Regions from separate parts of the Kitasatospora sp. NPDC089509 genome, predicted to be linked through region 4. Evidence: riboswitches for the same ligand, from Rfam matches in the RefSeq annotation. Region 4 holds a riboswitch; each other region holds the start of a gene.
The links. A riboswitch is a leader RNA that binds a small molecule or an ion and turns the genes downstream of it on or off. The one in region 4 is predicted to bind cobalamin.
Positions count from the first base shown of each region.

Region 1: another riboswitch for cobalamin. It lies ahead of ACIP4P_RS19960 (cobalamin biosynthesis protein); the one in region 4 lies ahead of ACIP4P_RS00710 (CbtB-domain containing protein).
Region 2: another riboswitch for cobalamin. It lies ahead of ACIP4P_RS20480 (ribonucleoside-diphosphate reductase subunit alpha); the one in region 4 lies ahead of ACIP4P_RS00710 (CbtB-domain containing protein).
Region 3: another riboswitch for cobalamin. It lies ahead of ACIP4P_RS20620 (iron ABC transporter permease); the one in region 4 lies ahead of ACIP4P_RS00710 (CbtB-domain containing protein).

Region 1 is NZ_JBIVHS010000008.1:284,533-289,012, forward strand. It holds gene ACIP4P_RS19955 (cobyric acid synthase) at 1-931, opposite strand, end outside; gene ACIP4P_RS19960 (cobalamin biosynthesis protein) at 928-2,043, opposite strand; cobalamin riboswitch at 2,136-2,266, opposite strand; gene ACIP4P_RS19965 (helix-turn-helix domain-containing protein) at 2,461-3,153, shown strand; gene ACIP4P_RS19970 (hypothetical protein) at 3,312-4,430, shown strand.
Region 2 is NZ_JBIVHS010000009.1:33,538-38,017, reverse strand. It holds gene ACIP4P_RS20490 (glycoside hydrolase family 26 protein) at 1-460, opposite strand, end outside; gene ACIP4P_RS20485 (hypothetical protein) at 600-1,523, opposite strand; cobalamin riboswitch at 1,961-2,103, shown strand; gene ACIP4P_RS20480 (ribonucleoside-diphosphate reductase subunit alpha) at 2,293-4,480, shown strand, end outside.
Region 3 is NZ_JBIVHS010000009.1:66,169-70,648, reverse strand. It holds gene ACIP4P_RS20640 (amino acid ABC transporter ATP-binding protein) at 1-543, shown strand, start outside; gene ACIP4P_RS20635 (CGNR zinc finger domain-containing protein) at 678-1,265, shown strand; gene sodX (nickel-type superoxide dismutase maturation protease) at 1,270-1,632, opposite strand; gene sodN (superoxide dismutase, Ni) at 1,920-2,315, shown strand; cobalamin riboswitch at 2,405-2,544, shown strand; gene ACIP4P_RS20620 (iron ABC transporter permease) at 2,641-3,693, shown strand; gene ACIP4P_RS20615 (ABC transporter ATP-binding protein) at 3,690-4,478, shown strand.
Region 4 is NZ_JBIVHS010000001.1:196,638-201,117, forward strand. It holds gene folP (dihydropteroate synthase) at 1-639, shown strand, start outside; gene cobF (precorrin-6A synthase (deacetylating)) at 612-1,373, opposite strand; cobalamin riboswitch at 1,557-1,681, shown strand; gene ACIP4P_RS00710 (CbtB-domain containing protein) at 1,718-1,936, shown strand; gene ACIP4P_RS00715 (CbtA family protein) at 1,963-2,835, shown strand; gene ACIP4P_RS00720 ((2Fe-2S)-binding protein) at 2,865-3,605, shown strand; gene ACIP4P_RS00725 (3-hydroxybutyryl-CoA dehydrogenase) at 3,669-4,480, opposite strand, start outside.

The sequences.
Region 1 (4,480 bases), on a different contig from region 4:
CGGCCACGGTGGCCCGGGTGCCGGGCAGCACCACCAGGTCGGCGTCGGCCAGCTCCTCCGGCCGGGTCACCCAGCGCACCAGCACGCCCGGCTCCTGCGCCAGCGCGTCCAGGTCGGTGAAGTTGGACAGCCGGGGGAAGCGCACCACGGCCACCCGCAGCACGTCCGCCCCGAGCGGGCCGGGCCCGTCCGCCCGGTCCGCCACGGTGGACAGGTCCAGCGAGTCCTCGGCGTCCAGCCACAGCCCCGGCAGCATCGGCAGGGTGCCCAGCACCGGCCGGCCGGTCAGCTCGCGCAGCATCTCCAGCCCGGGCGCCAACAGCCGGGCGTCGCCGCGGAACTTGTTGACGAACCAGCCCGCCACGTGCCGCTGGTCCTCCGCCGACAGCAGCGCCAGCGTCCCGTACATCGCCGCGAACACCCCGCCGCGGTCGATGTCCCCGACCACCACCACCGGCAGCGCGGCGGCCGTGGCCAGGCCCATGTTGGCGATGTCCCGGTCGCGCAGGTTGATCTCGGCGGGCGACCCGGCGCCCTCGCAGACCACCACGTCGTAGCGGGCCCGCAGGTCCGCCAGGCACTCCAGGGCGCGCTCCAGCAGGACGGGCTTGCGCTCCCGGTAGTCCAGCGCGCCCACCTCGGCGACCGCCCTGCCGAGCAGCACCACCTGGCTGCGGCCGTTCGCGCCGGGCTTCAGCAGCACCGGGTTCATCGCCGCCTCCGGCTCCACCCGGGCGGCCTGCGCCTGCATCGCCTGGGCCCGGCCGATCTCGGCGCCGTCGGCGGTGACGAAGGAGTTCAGCGACATGTTCTGCGCCTTGAACGGCGCGACCCGCACCCCCTGCCGGACCAGCCAACGGCAGATCCCGGCCGTCACCACGCTCTTGCCCGCGTCCGAGGTCGTTCCCGCGACCAGCAGCGCGTTGCTCATGCCGTGCCCCTCCTCCACAGACGGATCGCCAGATGCCCCGCGACGGACGTACCCAGCGCCAGCACGCCCACCCGCCGGGACAGCGCGCAGGCCCGTTCGATGTCGTCCACCGTCACGGGCCGCAGCTCCGCCCCCAGCACCGGCCGGTGCTCCACTCGGGCAGTCGGCTCCGCACTCGCCTCCGGGCGCTCCTGACCCGGAGCCGACGGTCTCCCCCAGCCTGGCGGCCGGGAGGTGCCCCCACGCTCCGGCGCTCCCTCCTGCGTCGGTCGCTTGTCGCTCGTCGCTTTCGGCTCCGGCGCGCCCTTCGGCTCGTGCGGGTACCGAAGAGTCCCGCCCAGCCGCACGCCCACCGCGCCCGCGAACGCCGACTCGGCCTGGCCCGCGTTCGGGCTCGGATGCGCGGAGCCGTCCCGGCGCCACACCCGCCAGGCGGTCCGCGGTTCGGGCGCGGCGGCCACCGTCAGCAGTGCGGTCAGCCGGGCGCCCGGCCAGCCCGCGACGTCGTCCAGCCGGGCCGACGCCCAGCCGAACCGGGCGTAGCGGGGCGAGCGGTGGCCGACCATGGCGTCCAGGGTGTTCACCGCGCGGAAGGCCAGCAGCCCCGGCGTGCCCGCCAGGGCGCCCCAGGTCAGCGCGTTCACCACGGCGTCGGCGGTGTTCTCGGCCACCGACTCGACCACCGCGCGGGCGATCTGCGGCCCGTCCAGCGCGCTCGGATCCCGCCCGCACAGGTGCGGCAGCCGCTCCCGGGCCGCCGTCAGATCGCCCGCGGCGAGCGACCGGCCGATGGTGCGCGCCTCCCGGGTCAGCGAGGTGCCGCCGAGCACCGTCCAGGTCGCCGCGGCGGCCAGCGCGGCCCGGCCCAGGGGGTGCCGGCCGACCGTACGGTCCAGGGCCAGCGCCCCGGCCGCGACCGTGCCCACGCACAGCGCGGTGTACGCCGCCCCGGCGGCGCGGTCGTCGCGCCACAGGCGCCGCTCCAGGCGGGTCGCGGCGCTGCCGAACAGGGCGACCGGGTGGCCGCGGCGCGGGTCGGCGAACCGGGCGTCGGCGGCGTAGCCCGCGACGGCCCCCAGCGCGAAGGCGGCGGCGCGGGTCAGCGGGCGCACGGCAGCGGGTGGTCGGGGTCCGGCGGGGCAGCGCGCATCGCGTGGGTGTCCTCACTCAGGGTCCGCGCCCTGGATCGACGTACCGGGGGCGAGAGTCTCCTGGCTTCCGGGTCGGACGCACCCCCGGGCCTTCCAGCGGCTCCTGACGGACCACCGTGGCATTTCCGGGCGTGCTCCCCGGTGACAGTGGCGGGACCGCGCCGGACTCGCACCGGCTTCCTCTCCATGCCTCCGTTTGGCCCCAGGATCCCATCACGGGCCCGATCCGGGAGTCAACCGAGGTCACGGAGGGGTTGGTCACAGGAACGGCCCGCTCCGGGCCTGTGCGATCGCCCAGCGCGGCGGCGGCCCGACCGGCCCGGCTTCGTGCGTTCGGCGGCTGGGGGCGTCGCGCCGGCCGCGCCTACGGTTCGGGCCATGCGCCGCAGAAAGCCACCCGCCGTCGCCCCCGCCCCGGTGCCGTTCGCGCCCGGCGCCGCCCGCGCCCACCGGGCCGGCCTCGGGCTGACCCCCGAGCAGGTCGCCGAGGGGATGGCCGCGCACGGGGTGCGGCTGCTCCCCGGTCACGTCCTCGCCTGGGAGCTCGGCGGGTCGCGGCCCGGCGAGGCCGAGCTGATCGCGCTGGCCCGCGCCCTCTGGTGCCCCGTCGCCGAGCTGATGGACGGCCGGCCGACGAGCCTGCGCGACCACCGGCTGGCCCGCGAGCTCACCCAGGAGACCGTCGCCGAGCGGGTCGGCATGGCGCCGGCCGACTACCGGCGGGCCGAACTGACCGGCCACTGGGACGGCGAGCCGGACCAGACCCACGCCCTCGCCCAGGCCCTGGGCCTGCGGCTCACCGAGCTGGTCGAGGCCACCGGCCGCGGCGAGGCCCTCGACCGCCTCCTGCGGCAGTGCGTGACCGGCCGCTGGCAGTCCCAGCTGCGCCCGATCGCCCGCCTCGTCCCCGTCCCCGAAGCCGATCTGGCGGCCGTCCTCCCGGTCCTCCACCAGGAGCACCACGCCCCCACCTACTGGGGCGCCACGGCCGGTCCCCGCACCGCCACCCCACCCCTCACCCCCCGCTTCTGGCAGCTCCTCAGCACCCGGGACCCCGCCGTCCCCGTCTGACCCGGCCCGCCGCCTCCCGTCCCCTCCCACCCGCCGTCCCCTCCCTTCCCCTCCCGTCCCCGTCCCCCGGACGGGCCAGCCCGGTGGCCGGGGGTGCGGTGCGCCGGTGGACTGGTGCTCGAAAACCGTCCGGTGCGTGAAACAGAGCGGGGATCGAGATGCGTTGGGGAACCGCAGCCGTCGTGGCGGCCGCCGCCGCGGGGGCGGCCGTGTTGGTGATCGGCCGCCGGGCCTCGGAGCGGATGGTCCGGCCGGGGGCGGGGCCGGGGGCCGGGGGATCGGAGTCCGGGCCGGTGCTGGTGCAGAGCCTGGCGGCCGGCCGGGTCACCTTCAACCGGCGCCCCGAGAGCCTGCGGCCGGGCCGCTGGGCCGTGGAGTGGGAGGACGGCGGGCACGCGGTGGTCGAGGAGATCCTGCACCGCGACGAGCAGGGCGTCACCCGTCGGCTGGTCCGGGCCGACCGGGGCACCCTCGTCCCCGGCACCGAGGTCCGCTTCACGCCGCGGGTGCACCTGGGCGATCCGACCCGGGCGCTCGGCCTGTCCTTCACCGACACCGCCGCCGAGGGCGAGCTGGGCCCGCTCCCCGCCTGGCGGGTCGACGGCACGCGCGGCACCTGGGTGATCCTGGTGCACGGGCCCGAGGCGGACCGCCAGCAGACCCTCCCGGTCCTGCCGGTGCTGCACCGCCTGGGCCTGCCGGTGCTGTCCGTCACCTACCGCGGCGACGAGGGCGCCCCCGCCTCGCCGGACGGCCTCAGCCACTTCGGCGAGACGGAGTGGCGGGACGTCGAGTCGGCGGTGCGGCTGGCGCTCGACAGCGGGGCGGGCCGGGTGATCCTCTACGGCTGGTCGGTGGGCGCAACCATGGTCCTGCAGGCGGCGGCCCGGTCGGCCTGGGCCCAGGCGGTCCGCGGCATCGTGCTCGACTCGGTGGTCCTGGACCTCCCCGCCTCGGCCCGCCGGGACGCCGCCCGGGCGGGTTACACCGGGGTCGCCGCAGAGCTCGGCGCGCTGGCCGCGCAGGGCCGCACCGGGGTCGACCTCGCGGACTTCTCCCGGCTCGCGGAGGGCACCGACCTGCGGGTCCCGACGCTGGTGCTGCACAGCCCGGACGACCAGCTGGCCCCCTTCGGCACCGTGCAGCGCCTGGCGGCGGCCCGCCACGACGTGGTGAGCCTCCAGCGCTTCCCGGGGGCCGAGCACGCGGCCCTGTGGAACTCGGCGCCGGACCACTACGGCGAACTCCTGCGGCGCTGGCTCACCCCCCTCCTCTGAGCCCCCCGCCGCACCGGAGGTCACACCCGCCGCACCGGACGCCCCCCGCA
Region 2 (4,480 bases), on a different contig from region 4:
CGCTCTGGCCGTAGCCGGGGCCGAGGTCGGTCTCGACGAAGCCCGGCAGCTTGCCGGTGATGTCGGCGGCCTTCCGGTAGTAGTAGCCGACCTGCTTGGTGCCGCGATAGTCGCCGTACTCCGGGTTGTTGCGCTCGTTGTGCGCCTCGACGTGCTGGCCGATCACCGTCCCGCCGCTCTTCCCGGTGCGGGCCTGGCTCTCCAGGTCGGTCAGGAACTGGTCGACGGCGCGGGCGTTCGGCGAGGCCCGCGGATCCCGGGCCAGCAGGTCCCGGCCCACGTCCGGCGGCAGGGTGCGTCCGGGCGCGCCCACCGACACCGGTGCGCGGGAGGGCTGTTCGACGTCGCTCCGGTCGGTCCGCCCGTCGCGACCCAGCAGCACGAATGCGCCGGTCGCGACGACCGCCCCGGCCACGGCCAGGACGGCGGGCTTGCCGCGCAGGGCACTGGGCAGCGCCACGGACCACTCCTCCGGTTGCTCGCCGGTACCGACCCCCACGGACCCAACCGGAACACGCGTACGAATGACTGCCCGAGAGCCTGTCACACTCCCCCGGCCCCCGCGAACGAATCCGCCGGGACCGGGGCGTCGGGGGAGGTCAGCCCGCCGGAGCCGGGGGCGGCGTGCCCTGCGCTCCCGGCGCGGCGGAGCCCGCGGCCTTGGCGCGCTGCAGCAGCTGGCCCTTCACGTACTCGGAGAATCCGGAGGCCGCCGCGGTCGCCGTGGCGTCGGGGTTGTTGCCGCCCTTCGCCGAGCCCTCGACCGTGAAGTAGGCGTACCGGCCGAGGCTGTTGTGGGTATTGGTGCAGCCGGGGTTGGCGCAGAAGGCCGGGGCGCCGGCGGCCGGCAGACCCTTGAGCTGGCCGGCGTAGTTCTTCATCGCGGTCTCGGCCTGGATCTTGTGATCGAAGACGGCCACGCCGACGGTCACCGCGCTGTCGCCGGAGACGTACGTCGCCCGGAGCACCTTCTGGCACCCCTGGTCACCGAGCACCTTGCCGAGCCCGCCGGTCGTCGAATTGCCGTCCCAGCACGGCTGGTCCAGCGCGACCATGGTCCGGTTCCAGGCCGCGCCGTTGATCGTCAGCTGCTGCGCGGAGAACAGCACGCCCGCGTCCTGCGGCGCCGGGTCGGTCGTGGCCTCCCAGATCGGCTTCGACGGGTCGTCCGTCTGGCCGGACTGTCCCCCCGGGCTCCCGGACGGGCTCGACGGCGTGGCCGTGGGCCGACCGGAGGCGGTCGAGGTCTGGCCCGCGACCGCCTTCTCACCGTCGTCCTTCTTGCCCTGGAGCAGCACCGCGCCGCCCGCGGCCAGGCCACCCACCACGACGACCGCGGCGACGATGCCGATCACCTTGAGCCTGCGCTTGCGCTTGCCCTCGGCCTCGTTGCGGTCCGCCAGCGCCGCCCAGTCGGGCTCGGCGCGCTGCGTCGGAACGGGCTGCGGGGGCTGGGGCTGCTGCTGCCACTGCGGCTGGGCCTGCGACTGCGGCTGCGGCGGCTGGGCCTGCGGCTGCGGCACCGGAGGAACGGGCTGGGGAAGCGGCTGCCCGGACGGCGCCACCGGCCCGTACGAGGGCGGCGGCGGGCCGAAGCCCCCGCTCGGCGGCGGCACCGGTCCCGGTACCACCGGCTGCTGATTCCGTGCGCCCCCCGGCCCGGCGGGAGACGTTCCCTGCGGCCCGTGCCCAGGTACGCCAGTTCCGTCGCTCATGCGCCCAGATCGTAGGGCATGCGCCCGACCGCCGATCCGCCCGGTGACCATTCCGTGCCGGAACCGGGACGCCGTCGGCGCGGACCGGGGCGTCCCGTACACACGACCGGGCTTCCCGGCGGCCTCACCCGGGCCTCCGGCCGCCTCTGCGAGGCCTCCCGCCAAGCGCCGCAAGGCCCCTCGCCCGACACCACCGGTCATCGCTCCAACACGCCACGCCGCACTACATGTGGTGTCGCATCGGAGAGATGCCACTACATGTATGCTCGCTTCTGCTGTCGATGCAGGGGAACCCGGTGCGAATCCGGGACTGCCCCGCAGCGGTGTGCGGGCGGCTCCAGGAGCCGCGCCGCGAGTCCGAGTACCTGCCGACCAGCGTGCGCACGGCCCTCCCGCAGAGGCCGCACAAGCACCAGTACGACCCCTCCGGGCCTCGCGGGCGGGCCGGGGAGACACCTCTCGCGACGTCGTTTGCGTTCGCGCCGTGCTCCCCTGCCCAGATCGGCCCGGGTGACCCCGATCACGCCGCCGATCGCCGCCAGGAGAGAGCGCCTTGACCACCGCTGCCTCAGTCACCCTGCCCGCCCAGGGCACCGGTACCGCCTTTGTCGACCCGACGGTCGCCGACCCCGGCGGCGCGCTCCTGCGGCTGCTCACCGACCGCAGCGTCGACCTCACCGAGGTCGACCCCGGCCATGTCGCCGCCGCCGCGCTGCGCGGCCGCCACGCCGGCTCGGACTTCGCCGAGCTCCGCGGGCTGGCCGTGGACGCCGCCGCGTCGATGATCGCCGAGGACCCCCAGTACTCGAAGCTCGCGGCCCGCCTGCTCGCCCTGGAGATCGTCGACGAGGCGAACAGCCAGGGTTCCACCACCTTCGCCGCCTCGATCGCCGTCGGCCACGCCGAGGGCCTGATCGGCGACACCACCGCCGCGTTCGTCGCCAAGCACGCCGCCGCCCTGGACGCCCTGATCGACGCCAAGGGCGACGACCGGTTCGAGTACTTCGGCCTGCGCACCGTGCAGTCCCGCTACCTGCTGCGCCACCCGATCACCCGCAAGGTGATCGAGACCCCGCAGCACTTCCTGCTCCGCGTCGCCTGCGGCCTGGCGGTCGGTGACACCGAGCAGTCCGTGCGCGAGGTGTCCGAGCTGTACGGCCTGATGAGCCGCCTGGAGTACCTGACCTCCTCGCCGACGCTCTTCAACTCCGGCACCCGGCACCCGCAGATGTCCAGCTGCTACCTGCTGGACTCGCCGCTGGACAACCTGGACTCGATCTACAACCGCTACGCGCAGATCGCCCGGCTGTCCAAGCACGCCGGCGGCATCGGCCTGTCCTACTCGCGCATCCGCTCGCGCGGCAGCCTGATCCGCGGCACCAACGGCAAGTCCAACGGCATCGTGCCGTTCCTGCGCACCCTCGACTCCTCGGTCGCCGCCGTCAACCAGGGCGGCCGCCGCAAGGGCGCGGCCTGCGTCTACCTGGAGACCTGGCACGCCGACATCGAGGAGTTCCTGGAGCTCCGCGACAACACCGGCGAAGAGGCCCGCCGCACCCACAACCTCAACCTGGCGCACTGGATCCCGGACGAGTTCATGCGCCGCGTGAACGCCAACGCCGACTGGTCGCTGTTCTCCCCGGCCGACGTGCCCGAGCTGGTCGACCTCTGGGGCGCCGAGTTCGACGAGGCCTACGTCAAGGCCGAGCTGGCCGGCAAGGCCGTCCGCACCATCCCGGCGCAGACCCTCTACGCCCGCATGATGCGCACCCTCGCGCAGACCGGCAACGGCTGGATGACCTTCAAGGACGCCTCCAACCGGGCCGCCAACCAGACCGCCCTGCCGGGCCGCACGGTGCACTCCTCCAACCTGTGCACCGAGATCCTGGAGGTCACGGACGACTCCGAGACCGCCGTCTGCAACCTCGGCTCGGTCAACCTCGGCGCCCACGTGGCCGCCGGCGCCTCCGCCGACGACCTGATCAACGCCATGGACTGGGAGCGGCTGGACGCCACCGTGCGCACCGCCGTCACCTTCCTCGACCGCGTGGTGGACATCAACTTCTACCCGACGGTCGAAGCGGGCACCTCCAACTCCCGCTGGCGGCCGGTCGGCCTCGGCGTGATGGGCCTCCAGGACGTCTTCTTCAAGCTGCGGCTCGACTTCGACTCGGCCGAGGCCAAGCAGCTGTCCACGATGATCTCCGAGCGCATCATGCTCACCGCCTACGAGCGCTCCGCCGACCTGGCCGAGCAGCTCGGCCGCCACGAGGCGTACGGCGAGACCCGCGCCGCCCGCGGCGAGCTGCACATCGACCACTTCCCGACGGCCGCCCCGCAGTGGGCCGACCGCTGGACCGCGCTGCGCGCCCGGATCGCCGAGACCGGCCTGCGCAACTCGCTGCTGCTCGCGATCGCCCCGACCGCGACCATCGCGTCCATCGCCGGCGTGTACGAGTGCATCGAGCCGCAGGTGTCCAACCTGTTCAAGCGCGAGACGCTCTCCGGCGAGTTCCTCCAGGTCAACCCGTACCTGGTGCGCGAGCTCAAGGAGCTCGGCGTCTGGGACCAGCAGACCCGTGACTCGCTGCGCGACGCCAACGGCTCGGTGCAGGAGCTCGGTTGGCTGCCCGAGGAGGTGCGTTCGCTGTACCGCACCGCGTGGGAGCTGCCGCAGCGCGCCCTGATCGACCTGGCCGCGGCCCGCATGCCGTACCTCGACCAGAGCCAGTCGCTGAACCTGTTCATGGCGGCGCCGACCATCG
Region 3 (4,480 bases), on a different contig from region 4:
GGCGACCGGCTGCACGAGCTGAAGGACCGCGAGGTCGCCCAGAAGCGCCGGGACATCGGCATGGTGTTCCAGCACTTCAACCTGTTCCCGCACATGACCGCCATAGAGAACATCATGGAGGCGCCGGTCCAGGTCAAGGGCGAGAGCAAGGCCGAGGCCCGGGAGCGCGGCATGGCCCTGCTGGAGCGGGTCGGCCTCACCGACAAGGCGAGGAACTACCCCTCCCAGCTCTCCGGCGGCCAGCAGCAGCGCGTCGCGATCGCCCGCGCGCTGGCCATGCAGCCCAAGCTGATGCTCTTCGACGAGCCCACCTCGGCGCTCGACCCGGAGCTGGTCGGCGACGTCCTGGACGTCATGCGCGGCCTGGCCGAGGACGGGATGACGATGATCGTCGTCACCCACGAGATGGGCTTCGCCCGCGAGGTCGGCGACGCGCTGGTGTTCATGGACGGCGGCGTGGTGGTCGAGTCCGGCAATCCCCGCGAGGTGCTCACCGACCCGCAGCACGAGCGCACCAGGGCCTTCCTCTCCAAGGTCCTCTGAGGCCCGCGGAGGACCTCCGCGCCCGTACGACCGGCGCCCGGCAGGCGGTTTCCTGCCGGGCGCCGCCGTTTTCCCCCGCCGGGTAATAGGCTGGAAGCAGTCAGCCCGTTACCGAAACCCCTGGAAGGACCGCCGTGGAGCTCGCCTCGTACGCCGACCTCGCCGTTCGGCTGGTGAACACCGAGGAACCCGAGCGCGGCACCGACACCCTGACCTCGGTGGACTCGGTGCGCGGCCTGTTCTCCGACTCCGCGCGGGCCGCCGCGCTCTCCGAGGAGTCCGACGTGCCCCGGCTGCGGGCGGTGCGGACCAGGCTGCGCGGGGTGTTCGAGGCCGCCGCCGAGGGGGACGAGATCCGGGCCGTCGACCTGCTGAACAGCCTGCTGATCGAGTACCCGGTCAGCCCGCTGGTCTCCGGGCACGACTACCTGGACGACGCCGGACGGCCGCGCTGGCACCTGCACCTGGCCGACAACTCCCCCACCGCGACCGCCCACTTCAGCGCCGTCGCCTGCATGGGACTGGCGGTCCACCTCACCGAACTGGGCGCCGACCGGCTCGGCATCTGCCAGGCCGCGCCCTGCCGCAACGCCTACCTGGACACCTCGACCAACCGCTCCCGCCGCTACTGCTCCGACCGCTGCGCGACCCGCGCCAACGTCGCCGCGTACCGGGCCCGCAAGCGGCAGGAGGCCGAGGCGGCGCTGCACGCGGGCGGCTAGGGCCCTAGACCTCCTCGACGAACACCCCGAGCCGGCGGGCCAGCCCCGGCACCCGGGCCAGCCGGGAGCCGAGCAGCAGCCGTTCCAGCCCGCGCCCCGGCGCCAGCCAGGCCGGGCTCGGGCGCAGCCGCAGCAGCACCCGGCCGAGCACCAGGTCGTCCGGGACCGGGCCGTAGCTGCGGCTGTCGCTGTCCACCGGCCGGTTGTCGGACAGCAGCCACCAGCCCTTCGGGCGGCGCTCGGCGGCCCGCTTCACCACCAGCAGGTCCTGCTGGAAGGGGTGCCGGAACAGCACCACCGCGCCGGGCCGGATCGGCGCGCCGTAGCGGACCAGCAGTTGGTCGCCCTCGCGCAGGGTCGGCACCATCGACGGGCCCGCCACGTCGACCAGCCCGAACGGCACCGGGCCGACCCGCGCACCGCCCTGCGGCTCCGTGCTCCGCGCGCTCCGCGCCACGACTCCTCCTCCGGGACCGGAACCGACCTGACCGGACCGACCGCCCCCAGTCTGCCGTACGGACCGTCATCCGTTCGATGCCCGGATTACCCCGGTTCCGGGTCCGTCTTTCGCCCTAGGCCCACCCTCCGACCGCGAAACCGCGAGGCCGGAAGGGTAGTCTCGGGCGCGGGAAGACGATCTAAGGAAGGACTCCCATGTTCTCTCGTCTGTTTGCACCTCGCGCCACCGCCCACGCCCACTGTGACCTGCCGTGCGGTGTCTACGACCCGGCGCAGGCCAAGCTTGAGGCCGAGTCGGTCAAGGCCACCCAGGAGAAGTACCAGGCCAACGAGGACCCGCACTTCCGCGCCCGCGCCATCATCATCAAGGAGCAGCGCGCCGAGGCCGTCAAGCACCACATCTCGGTGCTGTGGAGCGACTACTTCAAGGCCCCGCACTTCGAGAAGTACCCGCAGCTGCACCAGCTGATCAACGACACCCTGAAGGCCGCCTCGGCCGCCAAGGCGTCCACCGACCCGGCCACCGGCCAGGCCCTGCTGGACCTGATCGCCGAGGTCGACAAGATCTTCTGGGAGACCAAGCAGGCCTGAGCCTGACGCGTCGCCACCCGACCGCCCCCGTCCGCACCGTTCGGACGGGGGCGGTCGTGCGTCCACGTGCGACCCGCCCCCGGTAAGGGTTGCCTGCCCTGAGCGGCTGTTATGCTGCCAGGGCGTCCGAGGGGGAAGTCCGGTGCGAATCCGGCGCTGTCCCGCAACGGTGAGCGCGGTCCGACCGACCGCGCCAGCCCGATCGCCCTCGGCCGCTGACCTCCCGACAACTCGCCGTGGACTGCGAGGGGACGGCGCCCGGGCCCGCCCCCGACCGGCGCCCGCCCCGGCACACCCGCGGCCCGAGGCAAGGCGCGCCCCGCACGTGAGTGACCCCGTTCGCCGAATACCGACCGTCCCGCTCGCCGTCGGACTCGCCGCCGCCCTGCTGGTCTCGCTGGTCTGCGGGGTCGCCTTCGGCGCCTCCGGGATCGAACTCCCGCGCGTGCTGCGACTGTTGGGCGCCGGGCTGACCGGCGGCCGACTGGAAGCGAGCGACGCCGCGGCGTACGCGATCGTCTGGGAGCTCCGGCTGCCGCGCACCGTGCTGGCCGCCGTGGTCGGCGGCGGACTGGCCGCCACCGGGGTCGCCGTCCAGGCGCTGGTGCGCAACGCCCTCGCCGACCCCTTCGTGCTCGGCATCTCCTCCGGCGCCGCCGTCGGCGCCAACGCCGTCCTGCTGCTCGGCGCCTTCGCCTCGCTCGGGGTGTGGGCGGTCTCCGTCTCCGCGTTCGGCTCCGCGCTGCTCGCCATGGTGCTGGTCTACCTCGCCGCCCGCACCGCCTACGGGCTCACCCCGCTGCGGCTGGTGCTCACCGGCACCGCGCTCTCCTACGGCTTCTCCGCCCTGACCACCCTGATGGTGTTCTCCTCGGACAACGCCGAGGCCGCCCGGGACGCCATGATGTGGCTGCTCGGCAGCCTCGGCGGCGCCACCTGGGGCAAGGTGCCGATCGCCGCCTGCGCCGTGCTCGCCGGCATCGCGTACCTGGCCTGCGCCGCCGGGCGGTTGGACGCGCTGGCGATGGGCGACGAGACCTCCGCCTCGCTCGGCGTGGACCCGGAGCGGCTGCGCCGGGAGCTGTTCGTGGTGACCGCCGCCGTCACCGGCACCGTGGTCGCGGTCAGCGGGGCGATCGGCTTCGTCGGGCTGCTGATGCCGCACCTGGCCCGGATGCTGGTCGGCGCCGGGCACCGCCGGGTACTGGCCGTCGCACCGCTCGCCGGGGCGCTGCTGCTGGTCTGGGTGGACATCGCCTCGCGCACCCTGCTGGCGCCCGCCGAACTGCCGGTCGGGGTGTTCACCGCGGTGCTCGGGGTGCCCGCCTTCCTGCTGATGATGCGCCGCCGCGGCCAGGCCTTCGGGGGCGCCCGGTGACCGGGGTGACGCAGGCCCAGGAGCTGGCCGTCGACGGCGTCTCGGTGGAACTGGCCGGCACCCGGCTGGTGCACGAGGTGAGCCTGGCGGCCGCGGCCGGCCAGGTGGTCGGGCTGATCGGCCCGAACGGCAGCGGCAAGTCCACCCTGCTGCGCTGCGTCTACCGGGTGCTGCGACCGGCCGGCGGCGCGGTCCGGCTGGACGGCGACGACCTGCACGCGCTCACCGCCCGCGAGGCGGCCCGCCGGGTGGCCGCGCTGACCCAGGAGCACTCCGCCGAGTTCGACTTCACGGTGGCCGAGGTGGTCGCCATGGGCCGGCTGCCGCACCGGCGCGGCCTGGGCGGCCCGACCGGGGCGGACCGGGAGCGCTGCACGGCCGCGCTGCGCCGGGTCCGGGCCGAACACCTCGCCGAGCGCGGCTTCCTGAACCTCTCCGGGGGCGAGAAGCAGCGGGTGCTGATCGCCCGCGCGCTCGTCCAGGAGCCGCGCCTGCTGGTGCTGGACGAACCCACCAACCACCTGGACATCGCCCACCAGTTGGAGGTGCTGGCGATCGCCCGCGAGGCCGGGCCGACGGTGCTCACCGCGCTGCACGACCTCAACCTGGCCGCGGGCCACTGCGACCGGCTGTACGTGCTGGCGGCCGGGCGGATCGTCGCCTCCGGCACGCCCGCGGAGGTGCTGCGACCCGCCCTGCTGGCCGAGGTGTTCGGGGTCCGGGCCACTCCGGTCCGGCATCCGGAGACCGGCGCCGTCCAGCTGCTGTTCGACCGCCTGCCCTGAAT
Region 4 (4,480 bases):
GACACCATGCGGGCCGAGGTCGCGGAGGCCGCGGTGGACGCCGGGGCCCGGATCGTCAACGACGTCAGCGGCGGCCGGGCCGACGACCGGATGGCGAAGGCGGTCGCCCGGGCCGGGGTGCCCTTCGTGGTCATGCACTGGCGGGGCCAGTCCGCCGGGATGGACGGACTGGCCGACTACCGGGACGTGGTGACGGAGGTGGTGGCCGAGGTGGGGCGGCAGCTGGACGCCGTGGTGTCGGCCGGGGTCGACCCGGCCCAGGTGATCGTCGACCCCGGCCTCGGCTTCGCCAAGGGGCGCGGGGACGACCTGGCGCTGCTCGCCGCACTGGACGCCTGGGCCGTGCTCGACCGGCCGCTGCTGGTCGCCCCCTCCCGCAAGCGCTTCCTCGGCGAGCTGCTCGCCGACCCGGCCACCGGCGAGCCGCGCCCGGCCGGGGAGCGGGACGCCGCCACCGCGGCGGCGGCCGTGCTGGCCGCCGCCCAGGGGGCGTGGGCGGTGCGGGTCCACGAGGTGCGGGCGACCGCGGACGCGGTACGGCTGGAGGCGGCCCTGCGGGCGTCCCGGTCGCCGGTCGGTCAGGGCCGCTTCCGGCCGGATCCGCCGGTCGGTCAGTCCTCGGTGCGGCGCAGCAGGTAGGTGTCCATGATCCAGCCCTTGCGCTCGCGGGCCTCCTGGCGCAGCCGGGCGATCTCCGGGGCGGCCTCGGCGAGCGGGCCGGAGACCAGGATCTCGTCCGGGCCGCCCAGGTAGGCGCCGTAGTGCACGTGCACGCCCTCGGGGTCGAGGCCGGTGAAGGCCGCCTGCCCGTCCAGCATCACCACCGCGTCCTCGCTGCCGGGGCCGAAGCCCTCGGCGGCCAGCCGGCGGGCGGTGGTGATCCGCACCGGCCGGCCGACCCGGGTGAGGGTGGTGCGGTGCTGGGCGGCGAGCACCGAGACGCTGCTGATCCCGGGCACCACCCGGTACTCGAAGGCGTCCGGCTCGGCCGCCAGCACCTCGTCCAGGACGGCGGTCACGCTGTCGTACAGGCTCGGGTCGCCCCAGACCAGCAGGGCACCGGTCTCGTCCGGGCCCAGGTGCTCGGCGACCAGCCGGGCGACCAGTTCGGCCCGGCGGCGGCGCCAGTCGTGGACCGCCTCGGTGTACGCGGGGGTGGTGCGGTCGCGCTCGGCGTCCGGGACCTCGACCACCCGGTGGCCGGGACGGCCGTGCTCCTCGATCATCCGCCGGCGCAGGTGCATCAGGTCCTGGCGCTGCTGGTTCTTGTCGAGGAGGAGGAAGACGTCGGTGCCGGCGAAGGCCTTGACCGCTTGGAGGGTGAGGTGGTCCGGGTCGCCCGCACCGATACCGATGACGATGATCTGCCGCATACCGTGATTCTGCCGGACACCGCCGGACGGATCGTCGGCGGACCGCCCCGAGCCGCGGCGACCGGTGCCCGTGCGAACGCCGTCGGCCGTGCCGGACACGGCCCGTTCACGAGGACGTGACCTTCCGCACGCTGGGCTTTCGAGCGGTTGGAGGCGATTGACGGCCCCCCGGGGCGGGCCTAACCTACCGGACGTAGTGATGGCGTAAGGAAGCCGGTGGGACTCCGGCACGGTCGCGCCACTGTGAGCGGAACCGCCCCCGGGCGGGCCCGCGAGTCAGATACGGCGCCATCACCTCTGCCCCAACGAGAACGGGACGCACGATCCCCGAAGGAGGCTCAACTGTGAGCACCAGTATGCCCGGGCCCTCCGCCCTGCCCGTCCCGGTCGTGGTGCCGGCGTCCAAGGCCGTCGCCTGGCTGGTCGTCACCGCCCTCATCGCGCTGGCCGTCTACTACTTCATCGGCGTCGACCAGGGCGCCTACTCCGTGTTCGGCAAGGACATGCACATCCACGAGTTCGTCCACGACTCGCGGCACTTCCTCGGCTTCCCCTGCCACTGACGACCGGAAGCAGCGAACAACCCCACATGGAGAAGAGACTCATCCTGCGCGGCGTCCTCGCCGGCGCAGTGGCCGGCCTGCTCGCCTTCGTCTTCGCCCGGATCTTCGCCGAGCCGCAGATCAACGCGGCGATCGAGTACGAGAGCGGACGCGACGACGCGCAGGGACTGCTGGACAAGGCCGCCGGGCTGCCGATGGACATGGGCGGACCGGACATCTTCAGCCGCACCGTCCAGGCCAACGTCGGCATCGGCGTCGGCATGATCCTGTTCGGCACGGCGATGGGCGCGCTGTTCGCGATCGCGTACACCGTCTGCCTGGGCCGCACCGGCCGGCTCCGCCCGCGCACCCTGGCGATGCTGGTGGCGCTCGGCGGCTTCCTCGGCCTGTACTTCGTGCCCTTCATCAAGTACCCCGCCAACCCGCCGGCCATCGGGCACCCGGAGACCATCCGGGACCGCGGCAACCTGTACCTGGGCATGGTCGTCTGCTCGATCGTGTTCCTGGTCCTGGCGGTCTGGCTCGGCAAGCGCCTCCAGGCCCGGTTCGGGAACTGGAACGCCACCCTGCTGGCGGCCGGCGCCTTCGCGGTGGCGATCGGCATCGTCATGGCGGTGCTCCCCTCGCTCGGTGAACTCGCCGACAACGTCCAGCAGTTCGGTCACCACGCGACGGAGACCCCGCTGCCGCTGACCGACGACAAGGGCGCCATCGTCTACCCGGGCTTCCCGGCGGACACCCTGTTCGAGTTCCGCTTCTACTCGGTGGCCGCGCAGCTGCTGCTGTGGGGCACGCTCGGCCTGCTCTTCGGGCCGATGGCCGAGCGCCTGCTCAAGAGCCGCGCCGAGGCCGCGGCCGCCCCGGCCGAGGCCGGGCCCGAGCCGGTCGGCGCGGTATGACGCCGACGTCCCCGACGTCCCCGAGGGCCGTGACGCCACAGCGCGTCGCGGCCCTCGGGCCGTTCTTCGCGTTCGAGGCCCACGGCGCCGACGGGCCGGTGGAGCCGTGGCGGTCGATGGCCGAACTCCTCGACCGGCCAGGGGCGTTGGCGGAGCGGGTGGCCGGTTCCCGGGGCCACCTGGCGGCCGCCGGCGGGCAGCCGTTCGAGGCGGTGGAACTGCGGGTGGCCGCCTCGGTGACCCAGCTGGGTCTGGTCGCCCGGGTGCTCTCGCCCGCGTTCGGCGTCGCCGTCCTGGACGGGGCACTGTTCGGCTACGGCCTGCGGGAGGCCCGGTGGCAGCCGACTCCCGGCGGGCTGTTCCCGCTGTCGCTGCCCGCCCGGGCGCCCGTCCCGGTCGCCGAACCGGCCGTGCTCGCCGAGCGGTTCGCGGCGGAGGTGCTGGACGGGCCGGTCCGGGAACTGACCGAGGCCTTCGCGGAGTTCGGGGTCCCGCCGCGGATCCGATGGGGCAACGTCGCGTCGGCGGTCAACGGTGCGGCCGCGGCCGTGGTCCGTGCCTCCCCGCAACTCGGGGTACGAGCACGGGAGTTGGCTGCCCGACTGCTGGACCTGCCACCGCTGCGCGGGGCCGGCACGGTGGCCGCGGACGGCACCGGCTTCCGTCGCCGCAGCTGCTGCCTGATCTACCGGGCCGCACCGGACCGGGCGGGCGGGCTGTGCGGGGACTGCGTCCTCAGCGCGCCACCGGGCGTCCGGGACAAGGCCTGATCAGGACCTCGGAACGCACCGGTGCCCCGGCCCTCCGCGACGGAGGCCGGGGCACCGGCGGGCTCAGTGTGTTGCGTGGGGGTGGAAGCCGCGGCCGGACTTGCGGCCCAGCTGGCCGGCTTCGACCATCCGGGAGAGCAGCGGCGGCGGGGCGTACAGCGGCTCCTTGTACTCCGCGTACAGGGACCGGGCGATCGCCTCGACGGTGTCCAGGCCGATCAGGTCGGCGAGCTGCAGCGGGCCCATCGGGTGGGCGCAGCCGTGCACCATGCCGGCGTCGATGTCCGCCGGGGTGGCGTGCCCGGCCTCGGCCATCCGGATCGCGGACAGCAGGTAGGGCACCAGCAGGGCGTTGACCACGAAGCCGGCCCGGTCCCGGGAGCGGACGACGTGCTTGCCGAGGGTGTCGCGGGCGAAGCCCTCCACCCGCTCCAGCACCGCCGGGTCGGTGTGCAGCGAGGACACCAGCTCCACCAGGGGCATCACCGGGGCCGGGTTGAAGAAGTGCAGCCCGAGCACGTGGGAGGCCCGGCCGGTCGCGATGCCCAGACGGGTGATCGGGATCGCCGAGGTGTTGGTGGCCAGCACCGCGTCGTCGTCGGCGAGCACCTTGTCCAGGGTGGTGAGCACGTCGTTCTTCACCGCCTCGTCCTCGACGACGGCCTCGACCACCAGCTGGCGGTCCGCGAGCGCCTCCAGGTCGTCGGCGAACAGCAGGTGCGCCCAGGTGGACTCGCGATCGGTCGGGTCGATCCGGCCGCGGTCGACGGCGCGGTGCAGGGAGCGGTCGATCCGGCCGCGGGCGGCCCGGAGCGCGGTCTGGTCCTTCTCGCACACGATGGTGTCCAGGCCGGCCCGGGCGAAGACCTCGGCGA